2 regions of the Robertmurraya sp. FSL R5-0851 genome follow, and region 2 is predicted to be linked to the other one. Evidence: predicted binding sites of a transcription regulator. Region 2 holds the regulator's gene; the other holds the start of a gene.
What was found. Region 2 encodes Rex, which represses fermentation and respiration genes when NADH is low (regulators of the CRP and FNR family bind a similar motif). Its sites were predicted from a motif close to TTGTGAAATATTTCACAA; they were not measured.
Positions count from the first base shown of each region.

Region 1: ric (iron-sulfur cluster repair di-iron protein) is a predicted target of Rex. The motif match lies at 2,120-2,137, and genes of this name have one in related genera.

Region 1 covers NZ_JBBOOE010000001.1:1,253,352-1,257,784, forward strand. Annotated here, with positions in the region: gene moaA (GTP 3',8-cyclase MoaA) at 192-1,202, shown strand; gene ric (iron-sulfur cluster repair di-iron protein) at 1,244-1,942, opposite strand; gene MKX65_RS06495 (molybdenum cofactor synthesis domain-containing protein) at 2,171-3,436, shown strand; gene mobB (molybdopterin-guanine dinucleotide biosynthesis protein B) at 3,424-3,951, shown strand; gene MKX65_RS06505 (YwiC-like family protein) at 4,049-4,433, shown strand, end outside.
Region 2 covers NZ_JBBOOE010000001.1:264,792-269,224, forward strand. Annotated here, with positions in the region: gene MKX65_RS01480 (ABC-F family ATP-binding cassette domain-containing protein) at 1-1,146, opposite strand, end outside; gene moaC (cyclic pyranopterin monophosphate synthase MoaC) at 1,286-1,780, shown strand; gene MKX65_RS01490 (redox-sensing transcriptional repressor Rex) at 1,808-2,467, shown strand; gene MKX65_RS01495 (YdiK family protein) at 2,495-2,707, opposite strand; gene MKX65_RS01500 (CPBP family glutamic-type intramembrane protease) at 2,704-3,441, opposite strand; gene groES (co-chaperone GroES) at 3,744-4,028, shown strand; gene groL (chaperonin GroEL) at 4,103-4,433, shown strand, end outside.

The DNA of each region.
Region 1 (4,433 bases), 990 kb from region 2:
TTCACCCTTTTTTAGACAGTAATGATTCTATCATCTACAATGAGGGTAATAAGAATTGTTGTCAATAACTTCACCCATGATGTAACAATATGTTCACGTTTAATAAAATAGTTATGTTGTAAAGTGATTTACCGTTATAATAAGATATACTACAATGCATGCAAGATACTCTTGCGATGGAGTTGATTATCATGAATAAAATTACTGATCAATTAAACCGTCCGTTACGAGATTTAAGAATATCGGTTATCGATCGATGCAATTTCCGGTGTCAGTACTGCATGCCAGCAGAGATATTCGGTCCCGATTTTGCTTTTTTACCTAAAAAAGAATTACTTAGCTATGAAGAAATTGAGCGTTTGGCTCATATTTTTGTGGGACTTGGAGTGGAAAAAATACGTCTCACAGGTGGAGAGCCTCTCCTTCGAAAACAGCTTCCTTTGCTAGTTGAGAAGCTCTCTAAAATAAATGGCTTAAAAGATATTGGCTTAACAACGAACGGTGTTCTTTTGCCAAAGTATGCCGAGGAATTAAAGGCTGCTGGTCTAAAGAGGGTAAATGTAAGTCTTGATAGTTTGAATGACGAGCTTTTTGGTGAGATTAATGGTCGTGGAGTGAAAACTGGACCTGTAATAGAAGGAATTCAAGCGGCCCAAAAAGCAGGGCTTGGTGTCAAACTGAATATGGTTGTTAAAAAGGGATTAAATGATCAAGAGATTGTTCCTATGGCACAATTTTGTAAAGATAATGGACTTCAACTCCGTTTTATTGAATACATGGATGTGGGTAGTACAAACGGATGGAAAATGGATGACGTTGTGACCAAAAAGGAAATTTATGAACGATTGAATGAGCATTATTTGTTAGAGCCAGTTGATCCAGATTATTTTGGAGAAGTTGCAAAGCGATATCGCTACAAGGATTCAAACGTAGATGTCGGATTTATTACTTCTGTGTCTGAGTCGTTTTGCTCTAGCTGTACTCGTTCGAGACTTTCTGCTAATGGACAGCTCTTTACCTGTTTGTTTAATGGGAACGGACACGATATTCGTGACTTTATGAGAAATGGTGTGTCTGATTCGGAAATCGAACAAAGAATTACTGACATTTGGAATAGAAGAAATGATCGTTATTCCGATGAAAGAACGGAAGAAACAATAGCTAATAGAAAGAAAATTGAAATGTCCTATATAGGGGGATAAATAAAAACTACTTCATGGCGGTGAAGTAGTTTTTGTTTTTCTTACGCAATGTATCTAGGGAACAAAATATTGTTTTCAAGGTGAACGTGCATAAATGTTTGTTCTTCTAATAATTCAAGTCTTTTGTAAACCAGACGGTACGTACCACATGCATCCATTGGTGGTTGGAAGTCGGATGTAATGTCTCTTAATTCCTTTAGAATAGCTCCAGCATGATCATGTTCTTTTTCTAATTCGGTTATTTCTTTAATCATTTCGCTACGAGTTTCGCCAGTTGTAGTATCAAGCTTTTGTAGCATTGGAAATACGAGTTCTTCTTCTTTTGCTGTGTGTTCAAGCAATTCTTTCTTTAGTTCGTAAAATAGTTCGTATACCTTTAACAATTCTGGACGATGTCCACCATGTACCTTTGCCACCTTTGTTACGTAAGGACTTAAGTTAGCGAGTTCTTCTTCTAACGGACGATGATATTGTTCAATCACATGGTTAATAATTACGTCAGATGCTGAATCTGTCCATACGGCTACATCTTCTTTAGTTCCTTTATACGTATCAAAAAGCTGTTGAAGCTCTTGAATAATTTCATTAGCGTTTACTGATTTTTCAGAAGCAGCTTCTTCTAAAGGAATATTCCCACCACAGCAAAAATCAATTCGGTTTCTCTTAAACACGTCTGCTGCTTTTGGAAATTCATTTACTATATCTTTTACTAATGAGTCAGTTTGAAATGGATATGTCATTTTAATTGCCCTCCAAAAATACGTTTTATTTACAAACTAAGAATAAATGATTTTGTCTTCTTTTAAGGTGATGTGAATCACACTTTCAAATTAAATGTTCTCTATTTTCTTCAAATTGTTAGGGGAAGTGCTAAAATAAGGTTTAAGTGATGTTAGTCCTGTTTTATAGTTATTTAAATGTTTATAATTACACATACATACGACCTTACCATGTAGGAGTTGATTTAATTGGTAGAAAAAAGAACGCCGATACAAGTTGGTGAAGCAGTAAAAAAAGTGATGTCGCATTCAATATGTGGCAAACAAGAATTAGTTTCCATAAACGAGAGTTATGGCCGATTCCTTTCAGAGGATTTAGTCGCCACGTCAGATGTTCCTCACTTCAATCGTTCTCCTTATGATGGTTTTGCTATTCGTTCGGTTGATTCAGCTGAAGCTTCGCTTTCCAATCCAGTTGAATTCGAAGTGGTTGATCATATTGGTGCAGGATACGTTTCAAATAAGGAAATTGGTGAATTTCAGGCAGTTCGTATCATGACAGGAGCACAAATGCCTATGAATTGTGACGCAGTTGTTATGTTAGAACTCGCCAAAACGAGTGAGAAAAACGGACAACCATATATGTCCATTAAGCGATCTTATAAACCAGGAGATAATGTTTCTTTCGCTGGGGAGGATGCAAAAAAGGGAGAAGTCCTTGTAAAAAGAGGAACGAAAATCAATCCTGGGATTCAAGCGATGTTAGCAACATTTGGTTATAAGGAAGTACCTGTTGCTAAAAAACCAATAATTGGCTTATTTGCTACTGGTACAGAACTGCTTGAGGTAGAGGATGAATTACAGCCGGGGAAAATTCGAAACTCTAATACCCATATGATCATTGCTCAAATCGAGCGTTCTGGGGCCGAAGTAAAGTATTTCGGGAAACTTCCTGATGATTTCGAATTATGCTATGAATCGATAGAGAGTGCTATAGAAGAGGTTGATTTATTGATTACTACAGGTGGTGTCTCGGTTGGAGACTTCGATTATTTGCCTCAAATTTATAAAAAATTAGGGGCGGATGTCCTTTTTAATAAAGTAGCTATGAGACCTGGAAGTGTTACCACTGTAGCGCATTTAGATGGGAAAATTTTATTTGGGTTATCTGGAAATCCTTCTGCATGTTATGTAGGATTTGAGTTATTTGCGAGACCAATTATACGTACCATGTTAAACTGTCCGAAGCCACATTTAAGAAGGGAAAAGGCAGTTCTAGAAGTTGATTTTCCAAAAGCAAATCCATTTACTCGATTTGTGAGGAGCAAATTAACAATCACTGATGGGAAGTTAGTGGCTGCACCTAGTGGAGTAGACAAATCAAATATCGTGATGAGTTTGGCTGGGGCCAATTCATTTATTATCCTACCAGGTGGAACAAGAGGGTATGAAGCCCATACGATTGTTGATGTCTTACTGCTAGAAGATCATGAAGGTAGCGAATGGCCGTGGTAGACCCCGTCATTGTCCAAGTAGTCGGTTTTCAAAACAGTGGAAAAACAACATTTGTTAAAAAACTACTACAAGAACTATCCAATCAAAATATATTTGTAGCTACAATTAAGCATCATGGACATGGTGGCAAACCTGACGTAGTTGAAAAAAAGGACTCATCGGAGCATATACAATCTGGTGCCTTTGCCTCGTTAGTTGAGGGAGAAGGAAGACTTCTTATTCAAGTAGAGAAGGATGAATGGAATATACAAGAACAGATTCACATCTTATGTAGCATGAATCCAGAGGTGATCGTAATAGAGGGGCATAAAAATGAAAGATTTCACAAAATTGTCCTTTTACGAAATAAAGAAGATTTTGATGCTCTTAAAAGTTTAGAGAATGTGATGGCGTTTGTAAGTCAAGAACCATTACATATAAATCCAAACGTTCCTATTTGGAACGAAAACGATATTATGACCTGGCTTGTACAATATATAAATGAACAAAGAAATCAAGGAAACTGCAAAGTGTAAATGTACTTTGCAGTTTTTTGCCCTGTGATTCAATTCACTTACTAATATCCTTCATTCTTTTATAGTATAAGTAGCTACAACACTAGGAGTGAGGACAATGAAATTATTTTTACCTAAACAGCATGGTGCATGGGCAATGCTAATCATCCCTTTTTGGTTAGGAGTGATTGCTTCCAACTTCCTTTGGCAGCATATCCCTTTCTTTGTGGGTTGGTTACTACTATATTTGGCGACATATCCGATGTTGCTATTATTTAAAAGAAAAAAACTCTCTTTGTATAAAAAATGGACAGTGATCTACCTGTTACCGTCTTTCTTTTTTTTGCTAGTCCCTTTATTTACAAGGCCTTCTATTATTCTTTTTGGACTAATCATGATCCCGTTTTTTTGCATAAATGCGTATTTTTCTAGCAAAAACAATGACCGTGCACTAACGAATGATTTAAGTGCCATTATCGTATTTGGAATTGCTGGCTTAGCAA
Region 2 (4,433 bases):
CGGTTGTAACGTACCTTGGATGGTTTTGAGTAAGGTTGATTTTCCAATCCCATTTGGTCCAACTAAGGCAACGGAATCTCCTCTAGTAATTCGGAGGGAAAGTTCCTCAGCTATTCGTTCATCATGATAACCAACTGCTAGGGAGTGGACATTTAACACTTCATTGCCACTTTGCTTTTCAATATCAAAACCGAAGGAGGCGGACTTTTCATCTCCAAGAGGTTTGTCCATAACTTGCATTCTCTCAAGCGTCTTCCTTCTACTTTGGGCTCGCTTGGTGGTCGATGCACGAGCAAGATTTTTTTGAATAAAGTCCTGTAGTTTGGCTATTTCATCTTGTTGTTTCTCGTATTGTTTGAGATCACGCTCGTAGTTTTCGGCTTTTTGTTCAAGATAAGAGCTGTAGTTTCCTGAGAATTTGCTGATTTGATTCCTAGAAATTTCGTACACTTGATTGACCACTTTGTCTAAAAAGTAGCGATCGTGGGATACGATTAAGATGGCACCTGAGTAGCCAGTAAGATATTGCTCTAGCCAAGACAACGTATCGATATCTAAATGGTTGGTAGGTTCGTCCAAGATAAGAATATCAGGCTTGGTTAATAACAACTTCGCAAGAGCTAAACGAGTTTTCTGGCCACCACTTAAGCTATCAATTTTCGTAGAGTAATCGAATGAGTGGAAGTTCAAGCCATGTAGGACAGAACGTATATCTGACTCGTACTGGTAGCCCCCATTCTCCTTAAACTCATTTTGGAGATGGTCATATTCCTTGATTGTTCGCTCGTACAAAGTAGCATCTTCAAATACGGTAGGATCAGCCATTTTTTCCTCAAGCTTACGAAGTTCCCGCTCTTGTTTCATGACATGTTCAAACACGGTAAGCATTTCTTCCCAAATGGATAATCCGGAAACAAGACCTGTGTTCTGAGCCAAGTACCCGATCGTTACATGTTTGGGCTTGATTAAATCACCTGATTCATAGGAAAGGTGACCGGCAATAATCTTGAGTAATGTAGATTTCCCGGCCCCGTTTCTACCTACTAAGGCAATACGGTCTCTTGTTTGAACTTCTAGTTTTATATTCGATAAAATAAGGTCAGCCCCATAAGACTTGGAAAGCTGGTTTACTTGTAGTAGTATCATTGATTTCACCTCTATACTTCTACGGTTAGTGTATCGCATTCAATACGGATGAGCAATGATATGAGTTGTGAACTATGTTACAATGTTTTCACACAAAATGAGGAAAATAGTGTATGATTTTGAAAGAGGTGTATAATAGATGTCAGAGTTCACTCATTTTAATAAAGAAGGCAGAGCAAAAATGGTAGATGTGAGTGATAAGCCCGAAACGGTACGGACGGCCATTGCCCACTCTAGTATCACAGTTAATCAAGAGATATATGATCGAATCACACATAACCAAATGAAAAAGGGGGATGTGTTAGCAGTCGCACAGGTTGCAGCTGTTATGGCTAGTAAAAAAACATGGGATATTATTCCAATGTGTCACCCTATTCCACTCACAGGTGTTGATATTTCTTTTGATTGGGAATCAGATAACAATTGCCATACTCTACATATTTCTGCTAGTGTAAAGACAAAAGGGAATACAGGTGTAGAAATGGAAGCGTTAACAGCTGCTTCTGTTTGCGCGCTTACCGTGTATGATATGTGTAAAGCAGTAGATAAAGGAATGGTTATCGGGAAAACATACCTGGTTGAAAAGACAGGTGGTAAAAACGGTGACTTTAAGAGAGAAGAGAGACTATATTAGTTAAAGGTAGAAGGTAGGGGAAGAACGATGAGTAATGAATCAATGAAAATCCCACAAGCAACGGCGAAAAGACTACCATTGTATTATCGCTTTTTAAATAGTTTACACTCATCAGGAAAGCAACGCGTTTCATCGGCTGAACTAAGTGAGGCGGTGAAGGTCGATTCTGCAACAATCCGAAGAGATTTTTCATACTTTGGAGCCTTAGGTAAAAAGGGATACGGTTACAATGTAAACTATTTATTATCCTTTTTCCGTAAAACACTCGACCAAGATGAATTAACGAAGGTTGCGTTAATTGGGGTCGGGAATCTTGGGACAGCATTTTTAAACTATAACTTCTTAAAGAATAATAATACCAAAATTGCGGTTGCATTTGATGTGATAGAAGAGAAGGTAGGCACAAAAATTGGTGAAGTGCCCGTCTACCATATGGATGATCTAGAAGAAGTTATTGAAAAAGAAGACATTCAGGTCGCGATATTAACGGTTCCAGCACCGGTTGCACAATCCATTACCGATCGAATGGTTCAAGGATCGGTGAGAGGCATTTTAAACTTTACCCCGGCCCGATTAACGGTTCCCTCATCCATCAGGGTTCACCATATTGATCTGGCTATTGAGTTACAGTCACTGGTGTACTTTTTAAAGCATTATTCAATGGATGAAGAAATGGTAGAAGAATAAACAGTAAGCCGCCCCTTAGTGGAGCGGCTATTTCTTTTGCTCTTTCTTGATCTCTTTAATTTTAAAATGTAAAAGAATCATCCGAATGCCTGAACCAATATCAAAGGTCGCTAGCAAGACAAGCAGGTAGGTGAAAAAGCCCCACTCTCCATTTTGCTGTAAGTCCTGTATGGCAAACACTGTGAACAGAGCACCTAAGATGATGTATATAATTCCTGAAAATAAAGGTGACTGTCTCATAAGAAGAATCCTCCAATAAAGCTTTGCATTTGTTCTGCTTGTTTGATTAATTTTTCTAAGTCTTCCTTAAATACGGATTGCACAAGAACAACGAACGTATTCATCGATACGTGAGCAACGATCGGAACGAGAATCCGATTGGTTTTTACATACAAATACGCAAAGGTGAATCCCATTGCGGAATAAAGTAGAGTGTGCTCCGGCTCCATATGGGCAAAAGAAAAAATAACGGAGCTAAGCAAGGCTGATAGAAAAAAGTTAAATCGCTTATAAAAAGCCCCAAAAATGATCTTACGAAAAACAATTTCTTCTAATATAGGACCAATCACTGAGCTCACGACAATCATAATAGGAAAGGACTCAATGATGCGTAGAATCTGTTGCGTATTTTCAGAACCAACATCAATACCAATCAAACGTTCAATATTTGCAGCAAAGGCTTGGGCAAATAGGGCAAGAAAGACACCTGTGATAGACCAAAGGATCGATCGACCTAAGCTGGCTCCGCTTCTTACTTCATTTGTGTTTACCATCTCATTACGCAACAACATCAGGACAATCACAAGTGTGAGCGAAAAGCTTATGACAAGCCAAGTGACCCCTGCGAACCCTTGAGAGTGATGGGTTTCAAAACCAATCAGTTCTAGTATCAGAGAGGTGATAGGGACACCAATAAAGCTTGAAAGCTGCATAGCAATATAAGCAATTAATATAATCCAATATTCACGTTTCAAAACAAGTCTCCTTTTCCATCCAATATAGTTATTCTACTCGTAAACATCAGGTTGTATCAAATAAGAAGAATTATCGTCCGTATTTTAGCATTATATGGATAGAATAGGTGGAAAAGTACATACTTAGTAAGGTTGTACAATTAACAAGTTATGGGGGGACTTTTACAAAAAATTTATAAAAAAAAGCGGTTTCTCGCTTGCAAAAAAGGTAGAGATTCATTAATATAATAGTTGTGTTAGCACTCTAGTTAAGTGAGTGCTAATAATAAAAATCTTTCATATATTTGAGGAGGTTGTTTCACTTGTTAAAGCCACTAGGTGATCGCATTGTAATTGAGCTAGTTGAAACGGAAGAAAAAACGGCAAGCGGTATTGTACTACCAGACTCTGCTAAAGAGAAGCCTCAAGAAGGCAAAGTAGTTGCTGTCGGCACTGGCCGCGTACTTGAAAGCGGTGAGCGTGTAGCTCTTGAAGTTTCTGTGGACGACCGCATTATCTTCTCAAAATACGCTGGCACAGAAGTGAAGTACGAAGGAAAAGAGTACTTAATTCTACGTGAAAACGATATTCTTGCTATTCTTGGATAAGAGTAGAGATTTTCTTATTTAAAAACTAAACGAAGACAGAATAGATTGAAAAAACTCGAGGAGGGTATTTTACAATGGCTAAAGAAATTAAGTTTAGTGAAGACGCACGCCGCTCGATGCTTCGTGGGGTAGATGCACTTGCAAATGCGGTAAAAGTAACATTAGGACCAAAAGGACGTAACGTGGTTCTTGAAAAGAAATTCGGTTCACCACTTATTACAAACGATGGTGTAACGATTGCAAAAGAAATCGAACTTGAAGATGCATTCGAAAACATGGGTGCGAAGCTTGTTGCTGAAGTAGCTAGCAAAACAAATGATGTGGCTGGTGACGGTACGACAACTGCAACGGTTCTTGCTCAAGCGATGATCCGTGAAGGCTTAAAGAACGTAACAGCTGGAGCTA